DNA from 3 places in the Lelliottia sp. JS-SCA-14 genome. Region 3 is predicted to be linked to each of the others. Evidence: predicted binding sites of a transcription regulator. Region 3 holds the regulator's gene; each other region holds the start of a gene.
The links. Region 3 encodes CRP, which controls carbon source genes, mostly activating them, when cyclic AMP is high. Its sites were predicted from a motif close to ATGTGANNNNNNTCACAT; they were not measured.

Region 1 (10,452 bases), 2.4 Mb from region 3:
AAGCGTGGCGATTAACTTCCTGCCGCTGCCGTGGTGGGGGATGAACAGCGTGGTGCGTAATATGATCTACTACAGCCTCGGGGCCTGGTTCGGTGCGCAGCTGATGGAGTGGATGAAAGGGATGACGATGCGCCGCACCTGGCTGCCGGTTGTGGCATTTGGCGCGGTCTCGGTGGTGCTGTGGTTTGCCAACGTTCCCCTGCTGCTGTCGCTTCTGTCGATACTGCTTATTATGAAACTCTTTTACAGCATCGAGCAGCGCTACGCCGTGCATCCGAACAATCTGCTGAACGTCGTCGGCTCGAACACCATTGCGATTTACACCACTCATCGCATTTTAATCGAACTGTTTAGCCTGTTCCTGATCGGTCAACTCAACGCCGGGACCTGGCCGGTGTGGGCAGAACTGAGCCTGATTCTGGTCTATCCGTTTATCAGTCTGCTGGTGTGTACGCTGTTTGGCCTCGGCGCACGGAAAGTCTCCAGCGCCCTGTTTGGCGACGTGTTCTTTGCGCCTCCCGCCCGTCTCGCCCCGGCTCAGGCCACGCGCTAACCTCTCTTCTCGCCCTCATCCGGGGGCGAATTTACCCTCTGTGCGGTTCCGGTTTGCTAATGCAAAACGATCAAGGATAATAATGGCATTGCGTATCAGTGATATGTCCCAAAACTCATAAGAGACTCTGACAAAGCCATGCCTGAACAATACCGTTATTCCCTGCCCAACAAAGCGGGCGACCAGCGCCAGCTAGGCGAACTGACGGGCGCAGCCTGCGCCACGCTGGTGGCAGAGATCGCTGAGCGCCACGCGGGGCCAGTGGTGCTCGTTGCCCCCGATATGCAAAACGCGCTCCGTCTGCACGACGAGATCCGCCAGTTTACCGACAGCCTGGTGTTTAGCCTGGCTGACTGGGAAACGCTGCCGTACGACAGTTTTTCCCCGCATCAGGAGATCATCTCCTCGCGTCTCTCCACGCTTTATCAGCTGCCGTCGATGCAGCGCGGCGTATTGATCGTGCCGGTCAACACTCTGATGCAGCGCGTCTGCCCGCACAGCTACCTGCACGGTCATGCGCTGGTGATGAAAAAAGGCCAGCGCCTGTCGCGCGATGCCCTGCGCGCGCAGCTCGACAGCGCGGGATATCGCCACGTCGATCAGGTAATGGAACATGGGGAGTACGCCACGCGCGGCGCGCTATTAGATCTCTATCCGATGGGCAGCGATCAGCCCTATCGTCTGGATTTCTTTGATGATGAAATCGACAGCCTGCGCGTCTTCGACCCGGACACCCAGCGCACGCTGGAAGAGGTCGAGGCGATAAACCTGCTGCCGGCCCACGAATTCCCGACGGACAAGACCGCCATCGAACTGTTCCGCAGCCAGTGGCGCGATAAGTTCGATGTGAAGCGCGACGCCGAACATATCTATCAGCAGGTGAGCAAAGGCACCCTGCCCGCCGGGATCGAATACTGGCAGCCGCTGTTCTTTAGCGAGCCGCTCCCGGCGCTGTTCAGCTATTTCCCGGCGAAAACGCTGATCGTCAATACCGGCGATCTCGACGCCAGCGCCACCCGTTTTGAAAGTGAAACCCGCGCCCGTTTTGAAAACCGTGGCGTCGATCCCATGCGCCCATTGCTGCCACCTGAGCAGCTGTGGCTGCGCACCGACGAGCTGTTTTCCGAGCTGAAAAAATGGCCGCGCGTGCAGCTCAAAACGGAAAGCCTGGCGGACAAAGCCGCTAACACCAACCTGGCGTTTACCACCCTGCCGGATCTCTCCGTTCAGGCGCAGCAAAAAGCGCCGCTGGATAATCTGCGCAAGTTCCTCGAACACTTCACCGGGCCGGTGATTTTCTCGGTCGAGAGCGAAGGCCGCCGTGAAGCGCTGGGCGAACTGCTGGCGCGCATCAAAGTCTCGCCAAAACGCATTTTGCGTCTCGACGAAGCCGCCGACAGCGGGCGCTATCTGATGATCGGCTCCGCCGAGCACGGTTTTATCGATACCCTGAACAACCGGGCGCTGATTTGCGAAAGCGATCTGCTCGGCGAGCGCGTGGCGCGCCGTCGTCAGGACAGCCGCCGCACCATCAACCCGGACACGCTGATCCGCAACCTGGCCGAGCTGCACGTCGGCCAGCCGATTGTCCATCTGGAGCACGGCGTCGGGCGTTACGCGGGCATGACCACCCTCGAAGCAGGCGGGATCACCGCGGAGTACCTGATGATCACCTATCTCGGTGACGCCAAACTCTACGTGCCGGTCTCCTCTCTGCATCTCATCAGCCGCTACGCCGGTGGCGCCGAAGAGAGTGCCCCACTGCACAAACTCGGCAGCGACGCCTGGACGCGCGCGCGGCAGAAAGCCGCCGAGAAAGTCCGCGATGTGGCCGCTGAGCTTCTGGATATTTACGCCCAGCGCGCGGCGAAATCCGGCTTCGCCTTTAAGCACGACAAAGAGCAGTATCAGCTGTTCTGCGACAGCTTCCCGTTTGAAACCACGCCGGATCAGGCTCAGGCAATTAACGCCGTACTCAGCGATATGTGCCAGCCGCTGGCGATGGACCGTCTGGTGTGCGGCGACGTTGGCTTCGGCAAAACCGAAGTGGCGATGCGCGCGACTTTCCTCGCCGTCGAGAACAACAAACAGGTCGCCGTGCTGGTGCCGACAACCCTGCTGGCCCAGCAGCACTACGACAACTTCCGCGACCGCTTCGCCAACTGGCCGGTGCGCATCGAGATGCTGTCGCGTTTTCGCAGCGCCAAAGAGCAGACGCAAATTCTGGAGCAGGCCAGCGAAGGCAAAATCGACATTCTGATCGGCACCCACAAGCTGCTGCAAAGCGACGTGAAGTGGAAAGATTTGGGCCTGCTGATTGTCGATGAGGAGCACCGCTTCGGCGTGCGCCACAAAGAGCGCATCAAAGCGATGCGCGCGGATGTGGATATCCTGACGCTCACCGCGACGCCGATCCCACGAACCCTGAATATGGCGATGAGCGGGATGCGCGATCTGTCGATCATTGCCACCCCACCGGCCCGTCGTCTGGCGGTAAAAACCTTCGTGCGCGAGTACGACAGCCTGGTGGTGCGCGAGGCGATCCTGCGTGAAGTGCTGCGTGGCGGCCAGGTGTACTACCTCTACAACGACGTGGAAAACATCCAGAAAGCGGCGGATAAACTGGCGGAGCTGGTGCCGGAAGCGCGCATTGCCATCGGCCACGGCCAGATGCGCGAGCGCGAGCTGGAGCGGGTGATGAACGATTTCCACCACCAGCGTTTTAACGTGCTGGTCTGTACCACCATCATCGAAACCGGGATCGACATTCCAACGGCGAACACCATCATCATCGAGCGGGCCGATCACTTCGGTCTGGCGCAGCTTCACCAGCTGCGCGGTCGCGTCGGGCGTTCGCACCACCAGGCCTACGCCTGGCTGCTGACACCGCATCCGAAAGCGATGACTACCGACGCGCAAAAACGTCTGGAAGCGATCGCTTCGCTGGAAGATCTGGGGGCCGGTTTCGCGCTGGCGACGCACGACCTGGAGATCCGCGGCGCGGGCGAGCTGCTCGGAGAAGATCAGAGCGGATCGATGGAGACCATCGGCTTCTCGCTGTACATGGAGCTGCTGGAAAACGCTGTCGACGCCCTGAAAGAGGGGCGCGAGCCGTCGCTGGAAGATCTTACCAGCCAGCAAACGGAAGTGGAGCTGCGCATGCCGTCCCTGCTGCCGGATGATTTTATCCCGGACGTGAACACGCGCCTGTCGTTCTACAAACGCATCGCCAGCGCCAAAAACGAGGCTGAACTCGAGGAGATCAAAGTCGAGCTGATTGACCGCTTTGGTCTACTGCCAGATGCGGCGCGTAACCTGCTGGATATCGCCCGACTGCGCCAGCTGGCGCAGAAGCTGGGTATTCGCAAGCTGGAAGGCAACGAGAAAGGCGGTGTGATTGAGTTCGCGGAGAAAAACCACGTCGACCCGATGTGGCTCATCGGTCTCTTGCAGAAACAGCCGCAGCATTTCCGCCTCGACGGCCCGACGCGCCTGAAATTCATGCAGGAGCTGAGCGATCGCAAAACGCGGATGGAGTGGGTGCGTAACTTTATGCGCCAGCTCGAAGAGAACGCGGCCGCGTAACCCTCTGGCCGGGCGGCAATCTCCGCCCGGCCGATTAATTTACAAACTCTTTGCACTTCTCCTGATTTCCCGACACGCCCCTTCGCCATAATCATCCATTAACGTTTTGAATAACAATAACCCTGTTTTTACTCTGGATTTAGTGATGATGACTGTGCGTTTTACTCGCTGGATAACCTTGATTGCCCTTGCGGCAACCGTCGCGATCGCCCTGCCCGCGCGCGCCAACACCTGGCCGCTGCCCCCTGCCGGGAGCCGTCTGGTGGGCGAGAACCGCTTCCACGTGGTGGAAAATGACGGCGGTTCGCTGGAGGCGATCGCCAAAAAATACAACGTCGGCTTCCTGGCATTATTGCAGGCCAACCCTGGCGTCGATCCTTACGTGCCGCGCGCCGGCAGCGTGCTGACCATCCCGCTACAAACCCTGCTCCCGGATGCGCCGCGCGAAGGTCTGGTGATTAACCTCGCCGAACTGCGCCTCTACTATTACCCGCCCGGGAAAAACGAGGTGACGGTTTACCCGATCGGCATCGGTCAGTTGGGTGGCGATACCCTGACCCCGACGATGGTCACCACCGTCTCGGATAAACGCGCCAACCCAACCTGGACGCCAACGGCCAACATTCGTGCGCGCTATAAAGCCCAGGGCATTGATCTGCCCGCCGTGGTTCCGGCAGGCCCGGATAACCCGATGGGCCATCACGCGATTCGCCTCGCCGCCTACGGTGGCGTCTATTTGCTGCATGGCACCAACGCCGACTTTGGTATCGGGATGCGCGTCAGCTCAGGCTGTATCCGTCTGCGCGATGGCGACATCGAGACCCTGTTCCGCGTGATCACGCCGGGTACCAAGGTCAATATTATTAATACGCCGATTAAAGTCTCTGACGAGCCGGGCGGGAAACGTCTGGTCGAAGTGCATCAGCCGCTGTCGAAGAACATCGGCGACGACCCGCAGACGCTGCCGATAACGCTCAACGCCGCGATGCAAACCTTTAAAGCGCGCGCGGACAGCGCGGTGATGGAAAAAGCGATGGACGTGCGCTCGGGCATGCCAGTGGATGTCACGCCGCATCACGAGGTGACTCAGCAAACGATGTAAGATCGCCAGAAACAAAAAGGCCCTGCTTTTCAGCAGGGCCTTTTTTATTGCAGTGGCATTAATGAGGGTTAAGCCATGCTTATTTGTAGATCACCGCAGTCCCGTGCAGGGTGTTCGGACCGGTGACTGAAGTGATGCGGAATGATTTCGCGCCCATCTGTTCAGCTTTCTGCGCTAACTGGTCTTCCAGTGAACCCAGGTTAGTCCCGGCGTTGGCAGAGATGGTGCCGACTTTCTGCTGGTCAGCAGGGGTGGATTGCACTTCGACAGCGGCGAAGCTGGCGAATGACAGGGAACTCAGTACAGCAGCAGCGATCAGGGTGTTGATGGTTTTCATGATTTTTAGCCTTTAACAGATGAATTTGGGAGGTCGTTAGTTATTTACTTAACGATCGATAGGTAAATGATAGATGTGATCCAGGTCACACGTCAACATGATTTTATAACGATCATTAAATTAATTTTAAACCTCTTATTTTTCATACCCATATGATTAATTTATTTTTGTGAAATGAGTGCTGGTCGCCGCTGGCTATTATTTTTATAATGATCATTCAATAAACCAACAAAGGTACAACGGCAAATGACAACCGACGTCACGAGTTGCGCAAAAAAAAGCCGTGGCCGACCGAAAGTGTTCGACAGGGATGCGGCGCTCGATAAGGCCATGACACTCTTCTGGCAGCATGGGTATGAAGCGACTTCGCTCTCCGACCTGGTCGAAGCGACAGGCGCAAAAGCCCCGACGCTGTACGCAGAATTCACCAACAAAGAAGGCCTGTTTCGCGCCGTGCTGGATCGCTATATCACGCGCTTTGCGGCTAAACACGAAGCGCAGCTGTTTTGCGAAGAGAAAAGCGTTGAGCAGGCGTTGCAGGATTACTTCGCGGCCATCTCGGCCTGCTTTACCAGTAAAGACACGCCTGCGGGCTGTTTCATGATTAACACCTCGGCGACGCTGGCGGCCTCTTCGAAAGAGATCGCCAATACCGTGAAATCGCGCCACGCCATGCAGGAAGAGACGCTGGGCGCCTTTTTACGCCAGCGCCAGGCGCGCGGCGAGATCCCGGCGCACTGTAACCCTGAGGAGCTGACGCAGTTCTTAAGCTGCGTCCTGCAGGGGATGTCGATCAGCGCGCGCGAAGGCGCAAGCCTTGAAAAGCTGCAAAGTATTTCCCGCACCACGCTGCGACTGTGGCCTGAGCTGCTGAAACTCTGATTTGAAGGGCGGCTCTCCGCCCTTTTTTTTCTCCTCTCCCCCACTTTTTTCACTTTCATCTCCTGTAAACCCTCTCATTTCAGCGGGTTGATAATGAGACTCTTTATCGGCAATATTCGCGTTTACATTTATTTCACAATGTTTCCATTGTGTGATTTGACCTGCCGATAAAAAAGAGCAAACGCTCAACAAGGAATGATGATGAAGAAGAGCCTCTGGGTGCTTAATCCCGTTCTGCTGGCTATCGCGATGCCGCTGTACGCAGAACAACAAAACGAAGAAAACCTGATTGTCAGCGCCAACCGCAGCCACCGCACCGTCGCCGAAATGGCGCAGACCACGTGGATTATTGAAGGTCAGGAGATTGAACAGCAGGTTCAGGGCGGGAAAGAGTTCAAAGATATTCTCGGCCAGCTGATCCCCGGTATGGACGTCAGCAGCCAGGGGCGCACCAACTACGGCATGAACATGCGCGGCCGCGCGATTGTGGTGCTGATCGACGGCGTGCGTCTGAACTCGTCCCGTACCGACAGCCGTCAGCTGGATTCTATCGATCCGTTCAACGTCGAGCATATCGAAGTCATTTCCGGCTCGACGTCGCTGTACGGCGGCGGCAGTACCGGCGGGCTGATCAATATCGTCACCAAAAAAGGGCAGCCGGAGACGCAGGTCGATCTGGAACTCGGCGGCAAAAGCGGCTTTAACAACAGCGACGATCGCGATGAGCGTGTTGCGGCTGCCGTCAGCGGCGGGAATGACAATGCGTCGGGCCGTCTTTCAGTGGCTTATCAGCGCTTCGGTGGCTGGTACGACGGTAACGGCGACGCCCTGACCTTCGACAACACTCAGACCGGCCTGCAACACTCGGATCGCCTGGACGTGATGGGAACCGGCACCATCGAAATCGATGAGACTCGCCAGCTGCAGGTGGTCACGCAGTATTACAAAAGCCAGGGCGACGACGATTACGGGCTGTATCTCGATAAGAACATGAGCGCGGTGACGGGCAACGGCACGGCGCGCACCTCAAGCGGCTTTAGCTCGGACCGTATTCCCGGCACCGAGCGTCATCTGGTTAGCCTGCAATATTCCGATACCGATTTCTGGGGACAGGAGCTGGTCGGGCAGATCTATTATCGCGATGAATCCCTGCGCTTCTACCCCTTCCCGACGGTGGCGAAAGGGCAAATCTCCAGCTTCTCCGCCTCCGAGCAGAATACGGATCAGTACGGTGCCAAGCTGACGCTGAACAGCAAACCGCTCGACGGCTGGCAGCTCACCTGGGGTATCGATGCCGACCACGAAACCTTTGATTCCAACCAGATGTTCTTCAACCTGGCGGATTCCGTCCCTTCCGGCGGGATGAATAACCAGTCGGCTTACAGCACGGGCCGCTATCCGGGCTACAGCATCACCAACTTCGCCCCGTTCCTGCAAAACAGCTACGACATTAACGACGTCTTTACCCTGAGCGGCGGCGTGCGCTATCAGTGGACCGAAAACCGCGTCGACGATTTCATCGGCTATAAAGAGCAGCAGACGATCGCCAAAGGCGACGCCCTCTCCGCCGACGCCATTCCGGGCGGCAAAACCGATTACGATAATGTCCTGTTTAACGCCGGGATCCTGGCGCACCTTACCGAGCGTCAGCAGGTGTGGTTTAACTTCTCTCAGGGCGTCGAACTGCCGGATCCGGGGAAATATTACGGCAATGGCTCCTACAGCAAAGCGGATGCGCAGGGCCACCTGGCGCTGCTGAAAAGCGTGAACCCGAATGATGCCAAACTCGAAGGGATTAAAGTCGATTCGTATGAGCTGGGCTGGCGCTTTACCGGCGATCAGCTGCGCACCCAGATTGCGGCTTACTACTCCCTGTCGGACAAATCCATTGATATCAACCGCGCGGACATGACCATCGACGTGAATCCGCAGAAGCGCCGCATCTACGGCGTCGAAGGCGCGGTGGATTACTTTATTCCTGACAGCAACTGGAGCCTCGGCGGGAACTTCAACGTCCTGAAATCCGAGATCAAAACCAACGGTTCCTGGGAGAAATGGGATGTGACTCAGGCGTCACCGTCGAAAGCGACAGCTTACGTCGGCTGGGCGCCAGAGCCGTGGGCGTTGCGTCTGCAAACCCAGCAGGCCTTCGATCTGAGCGACGCGGCGGGCAATAAAATTGATGGCTACAATACCGTTGATTTTATCGGCAGCTATCAGCTCCCTCTGGGCAAGCTGACGTTTAGCGTCGAAAACCTGCTCGACAAAGAGTACACCACCGTCTGGGGACAGCGCGCGCCGCTGCTCTACAGTCCAACCTACGGGAATGCGGCGCTGTACGAGTATAAAGGCCGCGGACGCACCTTCGGTCTGAACTACGCCCTGACCTTCTGACAGGCGAAAAAAAGGCTCCTCAGCCTGAGCGTTTGAGGAGCCAAATTCAAAAATACCGCTTTTTTTACACCTTGTTATTCAGAACCAGCTGACCGTTGCTATCCAGAGGGATCTGGGTACCCGGGTCTTTGTCCATCCGAATTTTGCCCTGCTGATCGCCAATTTTGTAGGTCACATCGTAGCCGAGCATTTTCTCTGATTTGTCATACACGGTTTTGCAGCGCTGCTGCGTGGTGGTGTAAGTATCGCCGTCCTGCATCGCGCCCTGGACCTGGTTACCGGCATAGCCGCCACCCAGTGCGCCGACCACGGTCGCGACATCTTTCCCGCGTCCGCCGCCAAACTGATGACCAATCACGCCACCCGCAACCGCACCCAGCACGGAGCCTGCGATACGGTTTTCATCCTGCACCGGACGACGGTGGGTCACCGCGACGTTGCGGCACTCCTGACGAGGGGTTTTCACCGACTCTTTAATCGGTGTGGCTGAAACAACTTGTGCGTACTGCGGGCCGCGTTCAAACACGTTCAGACTGGCCACTGCTGCCACGCCCAGCGCCGCAGCTACGCCAATCCCTATACCCGCCAACATAGATTTATTCACGGGACTTCCTCCTTTGTTGCTATTGGTAACAATTTTGCAATCAAAGAAAGGGTTCGCCAATCGGAATAACGCTCAAAAAGAGAGGCGTGAAATGAAAAGGTGCGCGTTTAGGAGAACTCTTAAGCACCCTGACGGATATTGTCAGCAGGAAATGCTAAAAATCCCTCCGGGAGCCGGAGGGATTGAAGGATCAGTGCAGTTTGAGGCGCGGACGAATGACGCGGTTGATACTGCCCACCAGCATCATCAGGCCGGTTTTGAAGTAACCGTGCAGCGCGACCTGGTGCATGCGGTACAGCGAGATGTAGACGAAACGCGCGATGCGCCCTTCAACCATCATAGAGCCGCGCATCAGGTTACCCATCAGGCTGCCCACGGTGGAGAAGTTCGACAGGGAGACCAGCGAGCCGTGGTCTTTGTAGACGTAGGACTTCATCGCTTTGCCTTTGGTCTGCGCCAGAATGTTGTGCAGCGCGAGGCTTGCCATCTGGTGCGCGGCCTGAGCGCGCGGAGGAACGAACCCGCCTTCCGGACGCGCGCAAGATGCGCAGTCACCGATGGCGAAAATGTTCGGATCGCGCGTGGTTTGCAGCGTCGGCTCGACCACCAGCTGGTTGATACGGTTGGTTTCCAGTCCGCCAATCTCTTTCATGAAATCAGGCGCTTTGATACCGGCAGCCCAGACCATCAGATCGGCCTGAATGTACTCCCCGCCTTTGGTGTGCAGACCGCCTTCGTCGGCGCTGGTAACCATGGTTTGGGTCAGCACGCGCACGCCCATTTTGGTCAGTTCGTTGTGCGCCGCACCGGAAATGCGCGGTGGCAGCGCAGGCAGAATGCGCTCGCCCGCTTCGACCAGCGTCACGTTCAACGCTTCGTTGGTCAGGCCTTTGTAGCCGTAGCTGTGCAGCTGTTTCACCGCATTGTGCAGTTCCGCAGAGAGCTCTACGCCCGTCGCCCCGCCGCCGACAATCGCGATGTTCACTTTGCCGCTG
Region 2 (10,452 bases), 1.5 Mb from region 3:
TCTCCGCCATAGCGGATTGTGACATAACGGCAGCCAGGCCGATGGCCGCCAGCGTTTTAGTAAATTTGTGCATGGTTAACTCCAGCATGAGCATTCTTTTATGTAGGGTATATTGTCGTGCTTTTTATTTAATCGGACATAAAACAAGGTATTAGCGCTCACCCATGAATAAGTGATAGTGCTGGAGATAGTTTTAGCGGGAAATTAATCATCCATAAGAGAGCCCCATCACACCGCAGAATTACAGTAATTGCGTACATAGATTCAGCGATAAATGACATAAAAAAGGCGGCTATTGTCGGACAAATAGGAGGGGATTAAGCAGAATTATCCATAGAGTCAGCTAACGCGTCCCTGTAACCCAGGCGCCGTAGCGCCCGGTTAAGAATTTACCAGGCGTAGTAAATATGATCCGCGTGATCGCGAACCGCCGTTTCATCATTCAACAAACGCGCTGCCAGGGTCAGGGCAAAATCAAAGGCGTGGCCGAGACCTTTTCCGCTGAGCAGATTCTGGTCCTCTACCACCGGGGCATCGACATACTCGCCGTCTTTTACCGTCTCCCACAGATCGCCGGAGCAGACGTAGCGACGCCCCTTCAGCAGACCGTTTCCGCCCAGTACCCGCGCGGCGGCGGAGCAGATCGGGCAGATTAGTTTTCCGGCCTCGTCGTGGGCTTTTACAAAAGCGATAACGTCCTGACTGGCAGCCAGATTCACGCTCCCCTGCGGCCCGCCCGGCAGCACGATGGCATCGTACAGGGTGGCGGCGCGCTCGGTCAGGGTGCAGTCGGCCACCATCGGAATGTTGTGATAGCTCACCACCGCGCGCGACTCCGCACAGGCCAGGGTTTCCACTTCAATCTGCATGCGGCGCAGGATATCAATGGTGATAATTGCTTCCGCTTCTTCAAATCCTGGTGCCAGTAACACCGCCACTTTTGCCATTTTGATCCTCACAAATAAAATAGATAAAACATTGTTTCATTTTATAGAAAGTCATTGGGCAAACTCGCGGGTGGATCACAGTTCGGTCTTTTTAAGAAATAGCATTGAAATCAAAGGAAATGAAAAGCCGGTCACATTAAGACAATACTGAACGGCTTTATTCTGGTGTTAATCATCCCTCCCCGAAATAAGGACATTATAATGACGACTTCAGGAATGATTCAGAAACTCAACACCCAGATGAACCTCGAGTTCAACGCCTCCAACCTCTATTTGCAGCTGAGCGACTGGTGTTCCGAGCACAGCCTCAACGGTACCGCCACCTTCCTGCGCACCCAGGCGCAAAGCAATATCACCCAGATGATGCGGGTCTTCGAATATATGAAACAAGCCGGGGCCAACCCGATTGTTAAAGCTCGCGTGGTTTCCGAAGAGTCCTGCTCATCGCTGGAAGAGCTGTTCCAGAAAACCCTCGAAGAGTATGAGCAGCGCTGTACCATGCTGAAAACCCTCGCCGGAGAAGCTAAAGCGCTGCACGACGACGACACTCTCGACTTCCTGCGGGATATAGGGAAAGAGCAGCAGCAGGATGGCCTGCTGCTGAAAACCATTCTCGACGAGGTACGCAGTGCCCGACGCGCCGGTCTGTGCATGACCCAGACGGACCAACATCTGCTGAATCTGGTGAACTTTCAGCAGCACTAAAATCGTTTCGTATTACGGGAATTGTTAATTAATAGTTATCAAGTCATTGCTTTAATTGAATTTTAACAAATCAGATCTGGCTCCCAACCCATAACCTTACAAAGTGAAATGATTTAATTCATTTCACTTTGACTGACGAGGGAGCTTCATGATCACCATCGAGTTTATTGTCATTATTCTCTGCCTGCTGGTGGGAACGCGGTTTGGCGGGATGGGCCTTGGGCTGATAAGCGGTATCGGCCTTTTCATTTTAAGCTTTGTGTTTGGATTACAGCCCGGCAAACCGCCGGTGGACGTGATGCTGACGATCCTCGCGGTCATCGGCTGCGCCGCGACGCTGCAAACCGCCGGTGGTCTGAATGTGATGATGCAGTTTGCGGAGCGCTTGCTCAGGAAACACCCGCAGCACATCACCCTCCTCGCGCCGTTCACCACCTGGATGCTGACCTTTCTGTGCGGCACCGGCCACGTGGTTTACACCATGTTTCCGATCATCGCGGATATCGCGCTGAAAAAGGGAATTCGCCCGGAGCGCCCGATGGCGGTGGCCTCCATCGCTTCGCAAATGGCGATTACCGCCTCGCCCGTCTCCGTTGCCGTGGTGTCGCTGGTGTCGATCATTGGCGCTCAGCATGGGGTGGGTCAGGCGTGGGGGATCCTGGAGATTTTGGCCGTCTCGGTTCCCGCCTCACTGTTTGGCGTGATGATTGCCGCCCTCTGGAGTCTGCGCCGCGGGAAAGATCTGGCGGATGACGCCGAGTTTCAGGAAAAACTCACCGACCCGAAACAGCGTGAATTTATCTATGGCAGCACCGAAACCCTGATGAACCAGCGCTTCCCGAAACAGGCCTACTGGTCAACGTGGATTTTCTTCGCCGGGATCGCCGTGGTGGTTCTGCTGGGCGCCCTGCCCGATTTGCGCCCTGCGTTTGAAATCAAAGGCAAAATGACGGCGCTGTCGATGAACCTCGTGATCCAGATGATGATGCTGATCGCCGGTGCGGTGATGCTGATTGCCTGTAAGGTCAACGCCTCCGCCATTTCGAACGGCGCGGTGTTTAAAGCCGGGATGGTGGCTATTTTCTCGGTGTTCGGCGTCGCATGGATGAGCGATACCTTTTTCCAGGCGCACCTCGACGAGCTGAAAATGGCGCTGGAAGGCGTGGTGAAGAGCCATCCGTGGACCTACGCTATCGTGCTGTTCCTGGTCTCCAAACTGGTGAACAGCCAGGCCGCGGCCCTCACCGCTGTGGCACCGATGGGATTGATGCTGGGCATCGAACCGAAAATGCTGATCGCGTTCTTCCCGGCCTCTTACGGTTACTTCGTGCTGCCGACGTATCCCAGCGATCTCGCCTGTATCGGCTTTGACCGCTCGGGTACCACCAAAATCGGCAAATTCATTATCAACCACAGCTTCATTCTGCCAGGCCTTATCGGCGTGAGCTGCGCCTGTGCCGCCAGCTATCTGCTGGTGCAGACCTTCTTTTAATTGCTGACAAAGACGCCCGGCGGCACTACGTTTGCACGGGCCTACGGGGTTTTGTAGGCCGGGTAAGCGAAGCGCCACCCGGCAAAAAACCTGTTTCAAAATTCAAAACATCGGTTTATTTTAATGTGACTCACCCTGCGGTGTGAACTTGAGTTCGATAAGCGCAATGGCTTTTTGAATGGCGCGAAGCGTAACGGGATCCGCTGCAGCAGGATGGCTGGTGAAATCGATGTTTTTCAGTTGGGTGGACATTTTTTCCCGCACTTCGGTCGGGGTGATAACGTCTAACACATCCAGGATTTGTTTGATGACCAACTGGCACGCGACGACGTCAGACACCAGTTCCTGATCGGCGCTCAGATTTTGAGACATAGGAAGCTCCTTCAATAAAGAGCGCTATAGTAGCAAAACCACGGCCCTTTCATCTTCCCTCTCGTCGAACGCAGGCATAAAAAAACCTGCCGAAGCAGGTTTTTTTCATCAGAACATTGCGCCTGGCGGTACGTCTTTGAACGTATTGCAGTAGTTAGCCCACATGCTTTTCAGGATTTTGCGCAGTTTCATTTGATGCTCCGGTAATGTGTTATGCAGGTGTTATTGTCTATCCGCATATAATATGACCAGCGTCACAAAAATCAACGGTTATGTGATACACATCACGGTTACAAAACCAGCAATGCTGCGAGATTGTTATAAAAACACAAGACAAATCCGCAGGTTAGGAACTTATAAGTTCCAGTAAATTTTTATAAAATTTTTTGATATGGCAGGGTAAAAATGAGTGAAAACATCACCGGAAAAGAGAGCCGCGGTTTGTCTCCTGCGGCGCTGCTGGTTGCCGGGGCGTTCTTTATGGAGTTTCTCGACGGCACGGTGATTGCCACCGCGCTGCCCGATATGGCGAAAAGCTTTGGCGTGCAGGCCGTGGATCTGAATATCGGTATCAGCGCGTACCTGATTACCCTGGCTGTGCTGATCCCCGCCAGCGGCTGGATTGCCGACCGCTTTGGTGCGCGCAAAGTCTTCGCCGTGGCGCTGGCGATCTTCACCCTCGCCTCCGTGCTGTGCGGCCTGTCTACCACGGTCGATCAGTTTGTCGCCATGCGCGTGTTGCAGGGAATGGGCGGCGCGCTGATGGTTCCGGTCGGTCGTCTTGCCGTGCTGCGCACGACGCCCAAACATCAGCTGATCACCGCCATCGCCACCCTCACCTGGCCCGCGCTGGTGGCTCCGATCATCGGTCCACCGCTCGGCGGGTTTATCACCAGCTACGCCGACTGGCGCTGGATCTTCTTTATTAATGTGCCGCTCGGGATGCTGGCGATTATTCTGGCGCTGCGCATCATTCCCGACCTGCACGACGATGCGCGCCGTCCCTTTGATACACCCGGTTTTATCGCCACCACCATTGCGATGGTGAGCCTGGTGTATGCCATGGAGTCGATGGGAGCGCAGCATCCGGACGGGCTTCTCACCGTCGGGCTGCTGGCGGTCGGCGTGGTGACGCTCATCTACGCCCTGCGCCATTTTCAGCGCGCCGAATGTCCGATGATTCGCCTCGACGCTCTGCAGGTTCCGACGTTTCGCGTGACGATGTACGGCGGGTCGCTGTTCCGCGCCTCTATCAGCGCCGTGCCTTTCCTGCTGCCGCTGATGTTTCAGGTCGGGTTTGGCATGGACGCGTTCCACTCCGGTCTGCTGGTGTTGGCGGTGTTTGTCGGCAACCTGACGATCAAACCCGCGACCACGCCGCTGATTCGCCGCCTTGGTTTTCGAAAGCTGCTGCTGATCAACGGGGCATTAAACGTCCTGTCGCTGCTGGCCTGCGCAATTATCTCACCGCAAACGCCGGTCTGGCTGATCATGCTGATTCTCTATCTGGGCGGCGTGTTCCGCTCGATTCAGTTTACGGCGGTGAGTACCCTGGCTTTCGCAGACGTGCCGTCGGCACAGATGAGCTACGCCAACACGCTGTTTTCCACGGCCACACAGCTGGCGGTGGGGCTTGGGATCACGCTCGGGGCGATTGGGATTCGTATCGGGGAAAAGCTCGGGAGTGTACTGGGTATCACCGATGTGCCGGGGATCAGCTTCCGCCTGGCCTTTGTCGCCATTGCGCTGATTTGTCTGGCGGGGATGGTGGATACGTTGCGGCTAACGAAGGATGCGGGAAGCGCGGTGTCGAATAAGCGTTAAAAAAGCCAGCTAAGCTGGCTCAGGTGTTGTAGGCCGGGTAAGCGCAGCGCCACCCGTCGGCAATCAGACCACAGATTACCCAACGATACCGCGAACAAAGGCTTCGATCTCTTTGTCCTGACAGTTTTCGAAGAAACACTGCTGGAAGCGCTGGCCAGAAACCGCGGTTTTCACCAGTTCAGGATCGATGGCGCGCAGGGTATCCAGATAGTTCTCTTTGACCACGGCGGCTTTCACCTGGTTCAGGATACCGGCGTTACGCACCTGCGGCTCTTTACGCTCTGGCGGATAACCTTCGCCTTTGCGGCCCGTAAAGGCTTTTTCGAAGATGAAGCGCACGTTCAGCTCTGCGCCCCAGCCGAAGCCTTTGGCGAATGGCAGGGAGAGCGCGTTACCGTTGTTGATCTGCGCAAACAGGAAGGCATCTGCCGGGTCGATACAGTAGCCGCAAATCACGCCCGGATGGATGTTAAGAGACATCAGCGCGCCCTGCCCGGTACCGCAGCCGGTCACCACGAAGTCAACGGCCTTCGCATTCAGCAGGATGCTGGCCATAATACCCAGATGGATATAGGTCAGGTGGTGATCGTTCTCATCACTCATCCCGACGTTATAGACCGGGAACCCCTTCTCATCGACAACGGATTTAAGTTCGTTGAGGATAGTGGCGTTTTTACCGGCCTGGCTGTTTTCCATCATCAGTGCAATTTTCATTCTTCATCTCCTGAATGCGTTGCGGGTTTTGCCGCCAAAGATAGCGAATCCCCCCAACCTTACTATCTAACAAACGCACTTTCAAATTAACTGAAAAAATGTTTTAAAAAACGAAAGGCGCTTCACAATTTCGACTCTTCACGCGGAAATAGCGTGCTTATGCACAAACTTAAGAAATCTCTACTCACGAATCTGGCTGTTAGCTAGACTGCTTTTTAAAAGACTATAAAAATCCTTTGGGGAACAATGGTGAATATGCGCCGCCGGACGCCTCGCATCACATCGCTTTTCTGGATACTTATCCTCGCAGCCCTGGTCTGGGCCCGAGCCGCTTTTGCCCAGTCCGCTGCCGAAACCCACGCCATTCCCGTCTGGATTTATGACGCCGACAGCTTTGAATTCTGGCGCTCGCCTCAAGGCGAGTTACAGGGTTTTTATCCAGAACTGGTGCGCGCCATTAATGAAAAATATGGCACCCTTCTGGAACTCACGCCGGTCAGCGGCCCCGAGATCGGCCAGCGTTTTAACCGCGACATCTACGGCGTGTATGCGGGCGTGCTCAGAACCGAGGCCCGCGCGCGCACTAAAATTCTCTCCTCGCAGCTGTTCAATAATGAAGTGGTGGCCGCCAGCCCGAGCATGTCCGTGAATACGATCGAAGAGCTGGCGAATGCCCGCGTGCTGTTTCGCCAGAACGACGCCACTCTGGAAAGCGTGCAGAAGCGTTATCCGGAGCTGAAATTCCGCTCGCTGCATCTGGTCGCCAGCAGCGAAGAGGCGTTCCGTTTGCTGAGCGAGCACAAGGCGGATTTCTACATCAATGACGCCAGCGAGATGGAAAACACCCAGCGCTATTATCTGATCTCCCGCCCCTTTCCCGAACTGCGTATTCCGGTGGTGCTGGCCTTCAGCCCGGAGCTGAAAGATCTGCGTGAAAAGGTGAATGTGTTTCTCGGCGAGTGGTATCGCAGTGGGAAGATGCACAGGACGCTGGAAGAGAGCAAGCGCCACTACCTCCTCAGCCGGATTTCGATCTCAAAAGAGGAGCGCGCGTGGCTTACGAACAACCGCCTGCAAATCTGGCTGCCGAAAAATGAGAACTTTGCGCCGGTGGTCTGGAAGGACGAGCGCGGCTATCAGGGCACCGCCATCAACATGATCAAGGACATGCGCGACCTGCTGGGCATGGAAGTGGATGTCCATTTTATCGATCACTATGCCGACGCGCTGAGGCAGCAGCGCTGGCCGGTCCGCCTGGTGAATGTCGCGGAAACCACCGATCCCGAGCACGCCGCTGGCCGCATCGGGCCGGATGTGGCGTGGCATAACGTTTACTATAACCGTATCAAGCAGCCTTTCCTGTGGGATGAAGAGAGTATCCGCAGCCAGCGCGTGGGCGTGCTGGAGGGTTCATTCGCGGCCCGCTATCTGCAAAATCGCTTTGGCAGCGACGTGGTGATCGTCACCCGTCACAGCGTAAACGGGCTTATCGACGCGATGGAGAACAATAAAGTCGACTTCATTCTGGGGGATCTGAGCTCGCTGGAATCGACCCTGCGCGGCAACGAACTGTTTCGCGGCGTTCTGAAAGTCGCGGGCGTCACCCGCAGCGAATTCATCGTCGGCCCCTGGGTTCAGCCCGATCATCCGCTGTATCACTTGCTGACTCAGGTTAACCGCCTGTCGAGCTTCCGCACTCAGCTGGAACGTCATGAGGTGCACGAGTTCTTCCCGGCGCTCACCAAAAACACCTTAAAAATTATCAGCGTGATCCTGTTCGTCACCGTGCTTTTTAGCATTGGGATGCTGTTCATGATGCGTCGGCATATAAAAGAGAGCCGCCTGGTGAACCGCAATATTGTGCAGGCCCTGGAGAAGGTGAACCGCGCCCACGACGATGAAACCGGAAGCCATATTCAGCGCGTGGCGAAATATTGCGGAATGATGGCGCGGGAACTGAATCTGTCGCGCAAAATGATGACAGAGATCGAACATTTTGCGTCGCTGCACGACGTCGGCAAAATTGCGGTGCCGGACAGGATCTTGCGCAAGCAAGGCCCGCTGACGGAACATGAGTTCAGCGAGATGAAACTGCACACCACCAAGGGCTATATGATTATTCAGGGCCTGGGGCTCGGCCCGGTGGCGGAAAACATCATTCACTTCCATCATGAGAAATGGGACGGCAGCGGCTATCCCGAAGGGCTGCGCGGAGAAAATATTCCGCTCGAAGCGCGCATTCTGGCGCTGGCAGATGTGTACGACGCCCTGCGGCAAAAGCGCGTCTATAAACCCGGATTCAGCCATGAGCAGGCGTGCGAAGTGATTTTTGAGGGTGCCGGAAAACATTTCGATCCGCAGCTGATCGCCCTGTTCCGCCAGCACCATCTGAAATTCCGCATGATCTTCGACAGTCTCGCCGATTAAATCATGCCGTTGTGAAGAGAAAGGGAAATTCGTCCGGCTATTCCAGGCATTGTCTGGCTTATCAGACAGTAAGATAACCTGTTTACATCAGATCAGGGCGAGATATGAAGAGAGTATTCGTTGCAGGATTAGTACTGCTCCTCGCGGGCTGCACGGTCACCCGCCAGGCGCAGGTGAGCAATGCCGATGCGACTGGCGGCGTGGTCCGGCTGGATTACGGTCAGCCGATTTTCCAGAATGCCCGTTACGATGACTACGTCACCAACGGGACCGCCACGCGCGAGTGTCAGAGCATGGGCTTCGCGACCGCCTCTTTCTACGGCCAGCCGATTAAAACCTGTAGCCTGTTCAGCGGGTCGGTTTGCCTCAACCAGACCGTCACCATTCAGTACAAATGCATGGGCTATGCGATAAATCCTGGCCCTACCCAAACCTACTATTAATAATAGTGCTGCCAGTATTGTTCTGGCAGCTTATTTAATACGAAGCGAAACCATTCTCATTAAAATATAAATAAGCGCCAATGCGTTTTATTCCCATTCGTATTTTTAATAAATAATATACTTATTTTACCTTTTGCAAATAATTAAATAACAAATTATAGTGACGCCCTGACTGACTAATAATAATTTCCCGGAGCTGCGCTATGCTGAAAACTGAAATGATCGATAAGCTCAACGAACAAATGAACCTTGAGCTTTTTTCATCCCTGCTTTATCAACAGATGAGTGCCTGGTGCAGCTACCACAGCTTTGAAGGCGCGGCTGCGTTTCTGCGTCGCCACGCTCAGGAAGAGATGACGCACATGCAGCGTCTGTTCGATTATCTCTCTGACACCGGCAGCCTGCCGCGCATCAACCCGGTTGCGTCTCCGTTTGCCGAGTACGCCTCTCTGGACGAACTGTTCCGCGCCACTTACGAACACGAACAGCTGATCACCCAGAAAATTAACGAACTGACTCACGCGGCGATGGTGGCTCAGGATTATCCGACCTTTAATTTCCTGCAATGGTATGTTGCAGAGCAGCACGAAGAAGAGAAACTGTTTAAATCCGTACTCGATAAATTATCGCTGGCGGGTAAATCAGGCGAAGGTCTGTACTTTATTGATAAAGAGTTGTCGACTCTCGACACACAGAAATAAAGTTTCGGGGAGCCATCTGGCTCCCTTTTTTTATTGGCGACAGATTTTACTTTCGCGCGTTGAAAACCCCCTCTTCCCCCCTTGATAAAATTCCCTCTCGCCGCCTGCTTCAACCCTGTAAAAATTCCATTACACCCCTTGTAACGGGGATTTGACGAGGTTGCGCTTTTGTCTTACTCTGCGCCGCAGATTAGGTTGCGATTAGCGGTTGTGGTAGAGGAAAGCGTGAAGAACAGAACACTGGGAAGTATTTTTATCGTCGCAGGCACGACGATTGGCGCAGGAATGCTGGCGATGCCACTGGCCGCCGCGGGCGTCGGATTTGGCGTGACGCTGGTGCTATTGGGTTGCCTGTGGGCGTTGATGTGTTACACCGCCCTGCTGTTGCTGGAAGTGTATCAGCACGTTCCGGCGGATACGGGCCTCGGCTCGCTGGCCGCGCGCTATCTTGGCCGCTACGGTCAGTGGATCACCGGTTTTAGCATGATGTTCCTGATGTATGCCCTGACGGCGGCGTACATGAGCGGTGCGGGCGAGCTGATTGCGTCGAGCGTCAACGACTGGTTTGGCACGGATATCTCTCCGGCCACCGGCGTTGTCTTCTTTACCCTGATTGGCGGCGGCGTGGTGTGCGTCGGTACATCGCTAGTCGATCTCTTTAACCGTTTTCTGTTTACCGCCAAGATTATTTTCCTGGTGGTGATGCTGGCCCTGCTGGCTCCGCACGTTCACAAAGTGAATCTGCTGACGCTGCCTCTGCAACAGGGTCTGGCGCTTTCCGCAATCCCCGTGATTTTCACCTCCTTCGGCTTTCACGGCAGCGTGCC
Region 3 (10,452 bases):
TTCCTTTACCTGGAACCTTTACCAGTACTTTTGTGAACTGGGGGCAGAGGTGATCGTCCGGCGCAACGACGACATTACGCTGGCTGATATCGACGCGCTGGCCCCGCAGAAAATCGTCATTTCACCGGGACCCTGCACGCCCGACGAGTCGGGCATTTCGCTGGATGTCATCCGCCACTACGCCGGCAAACTGCCGATCCTCGGCGTCTGTCTGGGGCATCAGGCGATCGCTCAGGTGTTCGGGGCGACCATCGTCCGTGCCGAACGGGTGATGCACGGCAAAACCTCGCCGGTGACCCACACCGGAACCGGCGTGTTTCGCGGGCTGAATAATCCGCTGACGGTCACCCGCTATCACTCGCTGGTCATCGACCCGCCTACGCTTCCCGACTGTTTTGAAGTCACCGCCTGGAGCGACACCCAACAGATCATGGGCATTCGCCACCGCGAGTGGGATCTCGAAGGGGTGCAGTTCCACCCGGAGAGCATTCTGAGCGAGCAGGGCCACGAACTTCTGGCCAATTTCCTCCATCGCTGAATTTTTATTGCCTTGCTGTGATTTTTTATGCATATTTTGTGATTATATTTTCACGCGAACTGTGACATAAAACGGACGGGCATGACATGGCAACTGAACAACCTGCAATTACGCGCGCAACATTCGATGAAGTGATTCTGCCGATTTATGCACCGGCGGAGTTTATCCCGGTGAAAGGGAGAGGCAGTCGGGTTTGGGATCAACAGGGCAAAGAGTACGTTGATTTCGCGGGCGGGATTGCGGTGACGGCGCTGGGGCACTGTCATCCGGCGCTGGTGGAAGCCCTGAAAACCCAGGGTGAAACCCTGTGGCACACCAGCAACGTGTTCACTAACGAACCGGCTCTCCGCCTGGGCCGTAAGATCATTGATGCCACCTTTGCCGAGCGCGTGCTGTTCATGAACTCCGGCACCGAAGCCAATGAAACGGCTTTCAAACTGGCGCGCTACTACGCCTCCACGCGTCACAGTCCGTACAAAACCAAAATCATCGCCTTCCATAACGCCTTCCACGGTCGTTCGCTTTTCACCGTTTCCGTGGGCGGGCAGCCGAAGTATTCCGACGGCTTTGGCCCAAAACCGGCTGATATCATCCACGTGCCGTTTAACGATCTGCATGCCGTGAAAGCGGTGATGGACGATCACACCTGCGCGGTGGTGGTTGAGCCAATCCAGGGCGAGGGCGGCGTAATGGCCGCGACGCCGGAGTTCCTGAAAGGCCTGCGCGAGCTGTGCGACGAGCATCAGGCGCTGCTGGTGTTTGATGAAGTGCAGAGCGGCATGGGGCGTACCGGCGATCTGTTCGCCTATATGCACTACGGCGTGACGCCGGACATTCTCACCAGCGCCAAAGCGCTTGGCGGCGGTTTCCCTGTCAGCGCAGTGTTGACCACGCAGGAGATCGCATCGGCCTTCCACGTCGGTTCGCATGGCTCCACCTACGGCGGCAACCCCCTGGCGTGCGCTATCGCTGGGGCGGCGTTTGATATTATCAATACCCCTGAAGTGCTGAACGGTGTGAGCGCGAAGCGCGAGCAGTTTGTGCAGCATCTTCAGCAGATCGACGCTCAGTATGATGTGTTCAGCGATATTCGTGGCATGGGGCTGCTGGTTGGCGCGGAGCTGAAACCGCAGTACAAAGGCCGCGCGCGTGATTTCCTCCACGCCGCCGCGCACGAAGGGGTGATGGTGCTCAATGCGGGGCCAGACGTGATGCGCTTTGCGCCGTCGCTGGTGGTGGAGAGCCAGGATATCGACGACGGCATGAATCGCTTTGCGAGTGCAGTGAAGAAGATCGTTCAGGTTTTGTAGGCCGGGTAAGGCGAAGCCGCCACCCGGCAAAACTCACGACTCTTTGCGCCGCAAAATCCGCGTCAACCAAATCCCGTGATGCGGACGCTGACGCCATGCCACCGACGAAATGGTGTGCATGGTGTTCAAATGCCCTAATACCCGCTGCAAATGCTGCTCGAGGGTGCTCATCGGCCCATGGGTCAGCGTCTCTGGCGCTTCCAGAATGTTCGAATCCCCCGATTCTCCCGGCGCGTCGTACTCCAGACGCTGCTGACAGCGCTGCAACGCAATTTCACACGACTGCAAATACCGCTGCGCCAGATCCGGCGTCAGCATCGTGTGCTCGCGCGCCAGCGTGGTCATGGCGTTGATATGCTCGACGATAAACTGGCTGTGCGTCACCCACAGTTTCATATCCGCCAGATAGTGCGAGTTAAAGCCCGGCTCCTGCATCGCCTGGTTTAGCGAGTTAAACAGGGCGTTGTGCGCCTGGTTGACCTTCATGCGCTGATAGGCCAGCGGCGAGGCTTTCGGGTCGTCGCTCAGTATCAAACGAATCGCCTGCTGATCGGCTTCGAGCGCATCGTGGGCGTTCTGGCGTAACAAGCCGCTTTGCCATTGCGGCCACAGCCAGACCATGCCGCCGAAGGCGATCAAACAGCCAATAAGCGTATCCACCAGCCGCGCGACAATGTACTGCTCGCCGTTCAGGGTCAGGAGTTGCAGGGTATATACCGCCGTCACCGTAAACCCGACCATCGCCCAGCCATAGTTTTTACGGATGATCAGATAGCCCACGAGCGTAATCACCAGCATTCCCGCGAGGGTGTAGCCGTCGGGAACGTGGAAGTGCAGCGTCACCCCGGCAATCACTAACCCGGCAAAAGTCCCGAGCGCCCTGTGAAGAATGCGCACTCGCGTGGCGCCATAGCCGTTCTGGGTGACAAACAGCACGGTCATGAGGATCCAGTAGGGCTTCGGTAAGTGCAGCGCGACGCCCATCAGGCTCGCCACGCTGAGCATGACGCTGATGCGCGCGGCGTTGCGCAGGGCGGAGGATTTCAGCGACAGATAGCTTTTCAGCGCGGGCAGCAGCGGCAGACGTTTTTGCTTATCGGCCATCAGGTCGCGGGAGTAGAGCGGACGCTGGGTGCGCAGCACGCGCGCGATGCGGCTAAAGTGCCATGCGCAGAACTGTCCGACCGGGTTATCCGGGTGCTGGCGCGCGATTTTCTCCAGCGCTCCCAGCTGCTTATCCATGGTAAAGCGCGTCGGGTAGCGGTGATACAGAATATCGTCCGCCAGCACGCGCAGGCGAGTCGCGACCGTCTGGGCATTCCAGCGGATCACCGCCTCGGCGTGGCTGCGTTCCACCAGCTTTTGCACCTCCTGCGGGTGATGCAGGCTGACGGAGATATGCTCCTGCAGATCCAGCCCGACCTGGAAGACGCGCAGCAGGCGTTTGTATTCATGATTTTTATTGGCCGCCAGCATGTGCAGCTGCTGATAACACTGGCTGATGAGATCGACCACTTTTTGCTGGCGCGACAGCAGCGGTGGCAGGGACTTTTCGGGGTCAGTGTGCTGCGTCAGCAGGGTGTATTTAGCTTCGCAATATTCGGCGAGCTGGACGTAGAGCAGGCTCAGGGATTCGCGCAGCGGCTGCTCTCGCCACATCCAGAACCAGAACCAGTTAAACAGCCCGTACCACAGCGTGCCGGCGGCATAGATCAGCAGCGGCTCCCAGACGGGCATATTTCCGGCGAGACTCAGCGTGAAAATGGCGGCAATGAGCGATGCGGGCAGCAGGCGGGCGTGAAGCGCGCTGATCTCCGCCGTGACGCCCAGCGTCATCGCCAGCACGGTCAGAATGAGCGGCAGCGGGATATCGCGCGCCAGCAGCAGCTGCACGGCGAGGCTGCATCCGGCAAACAGGCAGCCGCCGATAATCAGACGTTTGAAAAAGCGTTTGTGGGGAGTATCGAGACCGGCAATGTTGCAGCAGGCGGGGACGAGAGAGAACAGCAGCCCCTGTTGCAGATGACCGAGGATCAAACCAACGGCCACGGGAAGACATAACACCAGAGTTTGACGTAGTGCGTAGTTAACTTCCGGGTGATAAATCAGCCTGCGCCACATAGTCGTCAGAGACAAAAACGGCGTGACATCTTGCGATGGCACGCCGAATTTTGCGGAATTAACGGGTCCCGTAGACCACGATAGTTTTACCGTGAGCGGAGATCAGGTTTTGATCTTCCAGCATTTTCAGGATACGACCTACGGTTTCGCGAGAACAGCCCACGATCTGACCAATTTCCTGACGGGTAATTTTAATTTGCATACCGTCCGGGTGGGTCATGGCGTCAGGTTGTTTCGCCAGGTTCAGCAGCGTCTGCGCGATGCGACCGGTGACGTCCAGGAAAGCGAGGTTGCCCACTTTCTCGGAAGTGACCTGCAGGCGGCGAGCCATCTGCGAAGAAAGGCGCATCAGGATGTCCGGGTTCACCTGGATCAGCTGACGGAATTTCTTGTAGGAGATCTCAGCGACTTCACACGCGGTTTTCGCACGCACCCAGGCGCTACGTTCCTGGCCTTCTTCAAACAGGCCCAGTTCACCGATGAAATCGCCCTGGTTCAGATAAGAAAGGATCATCTCTTTCCCTTCTTCATCTTTGATCAGCACTGCCACCGAGCCTTTGACGATGTAATACAACGTTTCCGCTTTTTCACCCTGGTGAATCAGCGTGCTCTTCGATGGGTACTTATGAATGTGGCAATGAGACAAGAACCATTCGAGAGTCGGGTCTGTTTGCGGTTTGCCAAGCACCATGCGCTGTTATCCTCTGTTATAAGCTGTCTCAGAGTCAAAATCGCATCCTGACTCTGGGGTTGCAATCGAATTCTTACCCGTACCTGGGAAGTGGCTGTCGCACTGTTCGCAGCCAGTAAAGTTTGATGTCCTCTGCATACATGTGTAACGTCAATGTATTACTGTAGCATCGAGACTGTTTTAGCATAGCTTTAGCCGCGTGTCTCCTGGTGTCTCGCTTCAGCATGATGCAGGTCGCCTTCCGTTGCGAGAATTGTAACGCACGCGTAATCTGTTCATAAAAATGCAACTTCGGAGTTAATAAAAATGCAAGCGCGTGTGAAATGGGTTGAAGGTTTAACGTTCCTTGGCGAATCCGCTTCAGGGCACCAGATTTTGATGGACGGTAACTCCGGAGATAAAGCGCCAAGCCCGATGGAAGTGGTGCTGATGGCGGCTGGCGGGTGCAGCGCGATTGACGTGGTGTCGATTCTGCAAAAAGGCCGTCACGATGTGACCGACTGCGAAGTGAAGCTGACCTCAGAGCGTCGCGAAGAAGCGCCGCGTCTGTTTACGCATATCAATCTGCATTTTATCGTCACCGGAAAAGAGCTGAAAGATGCCGCCGTGTCCCGCGCGGTGGATCTGTCTGCGGAGAAGTACTGCTCTGTGGCGCTGATGCTGGAAAAAGCGGTGAAGATTACGCATTCGTATGAAGTGATTGACGCTTAAAACAAAGCCCGGTGGCGCTACGCTTACCGGGCCTACAAAAGCATGAACGTAGGCCGGATAAGCGCAGCGCCATCCGGCAACAAACCTCAGGCGATCTTCTTGCCTTCCATCAACCGCTGCACCAACGGCATCATGATCAACTCCATCGCCAGCCCCATCTTCCCGCCCGGTACCACCAGCGTATTGATATGCGAAATGAATGAGCCCTGCAGCATCGCCAGCAGCCACGGGTAATCAATGCCTTCCAGGTTACGGAAATGGATCACCACAAAGCTTTCATCCAGTGAAGGAATGGTTTTCGCTGCAAACGGGTTAGAGGTGTCGACTGTTGGAACGCGCTGGAAGTTGATGTGGGTGCGGGAAAACTGCGGCGTCAGGAAGTTAATGTAATCCTCCATCGAACGCACCACCGAATCCATCACCGCTTCGCGCGAATGGCCGCGCTCGCTCATGTCGCGGGTCAGCTTTTGAATCCACTCCAGATTGACAATCGGCACCACGCCGACCAGCAGATCCACGTGGCGCGCCACGTCATGCTGCGGCGTCACCACGCCGCCGTGCAATCCTTCGTAAAACAGCACGTCAGTCGGCTCCGGCAGGGGCTGCCACGGAGTGAATGTGCCTGGCACCTGATTCCAGGGTACCGCTTCATCGTAGGTGTGCAGGTATTTGCGCGACTGGCCTTTGCCCGTGTGGCCGTAGTCCTGAAAGGTTTGTTCCAGCAGGCCAAAGTCGTTGGCGTCTGGCCCGAAGTAACTGATGTGCTTGCCTAAATCGCGGGCCTTGCGGATAGCCATGTCCATTTCAGGACGGGTGAAGCGATGAAAGCTATCGCCCTCCACCTCGGCCGCGCGCAGGTTGAGCTGCGCGAAGATCTTGCGAAAAGCGAGGCTGGTGGTGGTGGTTCCCGCACCACTCGAACCCGTAACGGCAATAACCGGATGTCTGGCGGACATAGCAACTCCCTGAATGGAAAGATGGAACAATCAACCGCGAAACTGATTGCGCGGCATGATGTTGACCGTTTCGTGCAGTTCAGACCACACCAGCAACACCTCGCCGCTTTGTAGCTGCCGTTTGACATCGGCGACCTTTTGTTCGAGCGAACGCTCATGTTCACCATAATCGGTGCCTTCGCGTAATACAAAGCTTTCAATCAGGCTATCCAGCGTTTCGGGAGCCAGATCCTGCCAGGGAATCATCATTTTACTCTCTCCAGAAATGGGGTTAACCAGTCAGGGATGCGCGATTCCAGCCACATTTTCGGGCGGCGCAAGGTGCCGGTGATAAAGCCGACGTGGCCGCCGTGTTCCGTCAGTTGATACTGCACGTTCGCCGGCAGATGTTCCGGCGCTGGAATGGAGTGATGATCCATAAAGGGATCGTCCTTCGCATGGATGATCAGCGTCGGTTTGGTGATCTGGTTTAGCAGCGGCATGGCGCTACACTGACGATAGTAGTCGATCGCGTCGGCAAAGCCGTGGATCTTCGAGGTGATCATATCGTCAAACTCGCGCAGGCGACGCATTCGCTTCAGCTGTTGCAGGCTGATCGGCAGGGTATCCGGATAGGCCTTCAGCTTACGCGCGGCGTTGGCTTTGAGCAGGTTCAGCAGATAGCGCTGATAGACCCGCGAAAAGCCTTTTTCCATATGATAGCTGCACTGCTCGAGCATAAAGGGCGCGGAGACGATCACCGCCGCATCCAGTGGAACCGTGTCGCTCTCTTTGGCCAGCAGGCAGGCGAGCATGTTTCCGCCGAGGGAATAGCCGACGGCGGCGGTCGGCACGCTGCCGTAGCTGTTCTTCAGCCAGTGTAAAAACCAGGTGCCATCTTCGGTTTCGCCGGAGTGATAAATACGCTCCCGACGGTTCGGCTCGCCGCTACAGCCGCGAAAATGCATCACCACGCCGAGCCAGCCGCGTTCTTTCGCCGCATGGATCAGGCCGTGGGCATAGGGGCTGTGCAGGCTCCCTTCCAGACCATGAAATACCACCAGGCGCGGTTTGTGCCTGGCCTGCTCGGGATCTTCGCTCCAGGCTAAATCCACGAAATCACCGTCCGGCAGGTCTAGGCGCTGCCAGTGCGGCGTAAACTGCAGTTTTCGACGCAAGATCCTCGGCAGCATGGTCTGCAGGTGCGGGTTTGCCACACCCCGCATGGGCACGAAGTCTGCGCTCTCAGCGCCAGCGATCTCGAAATCTGATGGAATAATTTGGGTCATAACGATGCGATATTAATTCTTGTCAGTCATTACTATACCTTCCGAATTGTACCCTGTTTATAAAAACGAGGGGCGTTTACCTCCGATTCAGCCATTTCTGCCACCTCTGCCATTTTTTCACCCTTCGCGAACTGATCTCGATCACAAATCTTTACCTCGATTATTACTCTCAGGCTAATGATTCCGCTCTACGCTTAATTGATGCCTTTCTCACCAGGGCGCACACTTTGTTCAGCGTTAAGCAAATCAGAATGATGTGCTGAATCAGGAGGTTAATAATGTTATCTGGGCAAACACCCGCCCGGGTCTGGAACACGCGACGCACCGAAAAAGCGCGCCGCCTGGCTTCCGTCCCGGTGCAAGGCAAGGTTCTGCCGACCGACGATCTCGTCGCCATGCTGGAAAAACTGATTGCTCCGGGCGACAAAGTCGTCCTTGAAGGCAACAACCAAAAGCAGGCCGATTTTCTGTCCCGCTCGCTCGCTGAAGTGAACCCGCAAATCGTGCACGACCTGCATATGATCATGCCCAGCGTCGGTCGCAGCGAACATCTTGATATCTTTGAAAAGGGCATCGCCCGCAAGCTCGATTTCTCTTTCTCCGGCACCCAGAGCCTGCGTATTTCGCAGCTGCTGGAAGACGGCCAGCTCGAAATCGGCGCCATCCACACCTACATCGAGCTTTACTCCCGTCTGTACGTCGATCTCTCGCCGAACGTGGCGCTGATTGCCGGGTTTAAAGCCGACCGCAAAGGCAACCTTTACACCGGCGCGAGCACCGAAGACACCCCGGCGCTGGTCGAAGCCGCGGCGTTCCACGACGGGATCGTCATCGCCCAGGTGAATGAGCTGGTGGACGACGAATGCGATCTGCCGCGCGTGGATATTCCGGGCTCGTGGATTGATTACGTGGTCGTTGCCGACAAGCCGTTCTTCATCGAACCCCTCTTTACCCGCGACCCGCGCCTCATCAAGCAAGAACACATCCTGATGGCGATGATGGCGATCAAAGGTATCTACGCGGAACACCAGGTGCAGTCCCTGAACCACGGCATCGGCTTTAACACCGCGGCGATTGAGCTGCTGTTGCCGACCTACGGCGAACAGCTCGGCCTGAAAGGCAAAATCTGTAAACACTGGACCCTGAACCCACACCCGACGCTGATCCCGGCGATTGAAAGCGGCTGGGTGGAGAGCGTGCACTGCTTCGGCGGCGAACTGGGGATGGAAGAGTACATCCGCGCCCGCCCGGATGTGTTCTTTACCGGTGCCGACGGCTCGATGCGCTCTAACCGCGCCTTCTGCCAGCTGGCAGGCCAGTACGCGGTGGATATGTTTATCGGTTCGACGCTGCAGGTGGATGGCTACGCCAACTCCTCTACCGTGACCCGCGGTCGTCTGTCGGGCTTCGGCGGTGCGCCAAATATGGGCCACGATCCGCACGGTCGTCGTCATGCTACGCCTGCGTGGCTGAACATGATTACCGAACCGGACCCGATGCAGCGCGGTAAAAAGCTGGTGGTGCAGATGGTCGAAACCTTCCAGGCGGGCGTGAAACCGACCTTCGTGGAAAAACTCGACGCCGTTGAAGTGGCGAAATCCTCCGGCATGCCGCTGGCACCGGTGATGATCTACGGGGATGACGTCACCCACGTTCTGACCGAAGAGGGGATTGCCTACCTCTATCGCGCCGAAAATCTCGAAGAGCGCCGCGCGATGGTCGCCGCCGTCGCCGGGATCACCGACATCGGCCTGGGCGTGGACGCCAAACGCGTCGCCGCACTGCGCCAGAGTGGCAAAGTGGTCTACCCGGAAGATATGGGCATTCGCCGTACCGACGCGACCCGCTCTCTGCTGGCAGCCGGCAGTGTGGCTGATCTCGTGGAATGGTCCGGCGGTCTCTACAACCCACCTGCGAAATTCCGGAGCTGGTAATGAAACTTCTGCCCCAGATTCAGGTTGAAGGCGGTGCCGAATGGCTGGCGCGAACCGCCACGCAGTGTCTGATTGACGAAGCACGATTAAGCCCGAAACCCGGTCTGGTGGACAGTCGGGGGAACGGCGCACACCTGGACCTCACGCTTGCATTAATGGAGCGGTCCGCGCACAGCCTGACCCCTACGTTTCAGACGCTGGCGCAGCAAAGCTGGCAGCGTCCGGCGGACATTGCGCTCAGACAAACCATCGGGCGACTGGGTCGCGAAGGCGAGCAGCAGATGATGGCCGCCACCGGCGGAGTCAATACCCATCGTGGCGCGATCTGGGCGCTCGGACTGCTGGTCAGCGCGGTAGCGATGCTCGGCGGCGACGCCAAACCGCAGACCGTCGCCATGCGGGCTGCGGAGCTGGCAAAGCTGCCGGATGACGCAGCACCGAAAGTGTTCAGCAAAGGGCTTCGCGCCACGCACCGCTATCGCGTGCCGGGGGCGCGTGAAGAGGCGCAGCAGGCGTTCCCGCATATTTTGCAGCGGGCGCTGCCCCAGCTTCGTCTCAGTCGCCTGAACGGCAGCAGCGAAACGCACTCAAGGCTCGATGCGCTGATGGCGATCATGACCTCGCTCACCGACACCTGCGTGCTGTCCCGCGCCGGAATGGAAGGGCTGGAGACCATGCAGGACGGGGCGCGCGCCGTGCTGAACGCGGGTGGAACCGCTGCGCCAGAAGGCCAGCGTGCCCTAGCGCTGCTCGACCGCCAGATGCTAGCGCTCAATGCCTCACCGGGTGGTGCCGCCGATCTGCTCGCTGCCACGCTGTTCCTCGACCGCGTCGAGACGCCTTATTCAAAGCATTAAGAGGATGTTATGGAAAAAATCACATTAACCGTGCCAGCCAGCCGCGTATTGAGCGGCAGGGCGCTG

Region 1: bhsA (multiple stress resistance protein BhsA) is a predicted target of CRP. The motif match lies at 5,651-5,668, and genes of this name have one in related genera.
Region 2: azuC (stress response protein AzuC) is a predicted target of CRP. The motif match lies at 3,759-3,776, and genes of this name have one in related genera.

Annotation. Positions count from the first base shown of each region.
Region 1 is NZ_CP141606.1:1,893,194-1,903,645, reverse strand. Features, by position in the region: gene U9O48_RS08930 (acyltransferase family protein) at 1-553, shown strand, start outside; gene mfd (transcription-repair coupling factor) at 692-4,138, shown strand; gene ldtC (L,D-transpeptidase LdtC) at 4,281-5,240, shown strand; gene bhsA (multiple stress resistance protein BhsA) at 5,320-5,577, opposite strand; gene comR (TetR family copper-responsive transcriptional repressor ComR) at 5,824-6,459, shown strand; gene U9O48_RS08905 (TonB-dependent siderophore receptor) at 6,661-8,853, shown strand; gene U9O48_RS08900 (glycine zipper 2TM domain-containing protein) at 8,918-9,457, opposite strand; gene U9O48_RS08895 (NAD(P)/FAD-dependent oxidoreductase) at 9,648-10,452, opposite strand, start outside.
Region 2 is NZ_CP141606.1:2,936,230-2,946,681, forward strand. Features, by position in the region: gene araF (arabinose ABC transporter substrate-binding protein AraF) at 1-73, opposite strand, end outside; gene U9O48_RS13790 (DJ-1 family glyoxalase III) at 390-947, opposite strand; gene U9O48_RS13795 (non-heme ferritin-like protein) at 1,149-1,652, shown strand; gene U9O48_RS13800 (anaerobic C4-dicarboxylate transporter) at 1,801-3,144, shown strand; gene U9O48_RS13805 (DUF2766 family protein) at 3,265-3,516, opposite strand; gene azuC (stress response protein AzuC) at 3,625-3,708, opposite strand; gene U9O48_RS13815 (MFS transporter) at 3,922-5,340, shown strand; gene U9O48_RS13820 (RpiB/LacA/LacB family sugar-phosphate isomerase) at 5,416-6,054, opposite strand; gene U9O48_RS13825 (HD domain-containing phosphohydrolase) at 6,301-8,481, shown strand; gene yecR (YecR family lipoprotein) at 8,586-8,924, shown strand; gene ftnA (non-heme ferritin) at 9,128-9,625, shown strand; gene tyrP (tyrosine transporter TyrP) at 9,851-10,452, shown strand, end outside.
Region 3 is NZ_CP141606.1:4,437,997-4,448,448, reverse strand. Features, by position in the region: gene pabA (aminodeoxychorismate synthase component 2) at 1-538, shown strand, start outside; gene argD (bifunctional acetylornithine/succinyldiaminopimelate transaminase) at 625-1,848, shown strand; gene U9O48_RS20845 (YccS/YhfK family putative transporter) at 1,882-3,969, opposite strand; gene crp (cAMP-activated global transcriptional regulator CRP) at 4,028-4,660, opposite strand; gene U9O48_RS20835 (OsmC family protein) at 4,967-5,371, shown strand; gene U9O48_RS20830 (phosphoribulokinase) at 5,458-6,327, opposite strand; gene U9O48_RS20825 (YheU family protein) at 6,358-6,576, opposite strand; gene U9O48_RS20820 (hydrolase) at 6,573-7,595, opposite strand; gene mdcA (malonate decarboxylase subunit alpha) at 7,874-9,529, shown strand; gene U9O48_RS20810 (triphosphoribosyl-dephospho-CoA synthase) at 9,529-10,386, shown strand; gene mdcC (malonate decarboxylase acyl carrier protein) at 10,396-10,452, shown strand, end outside.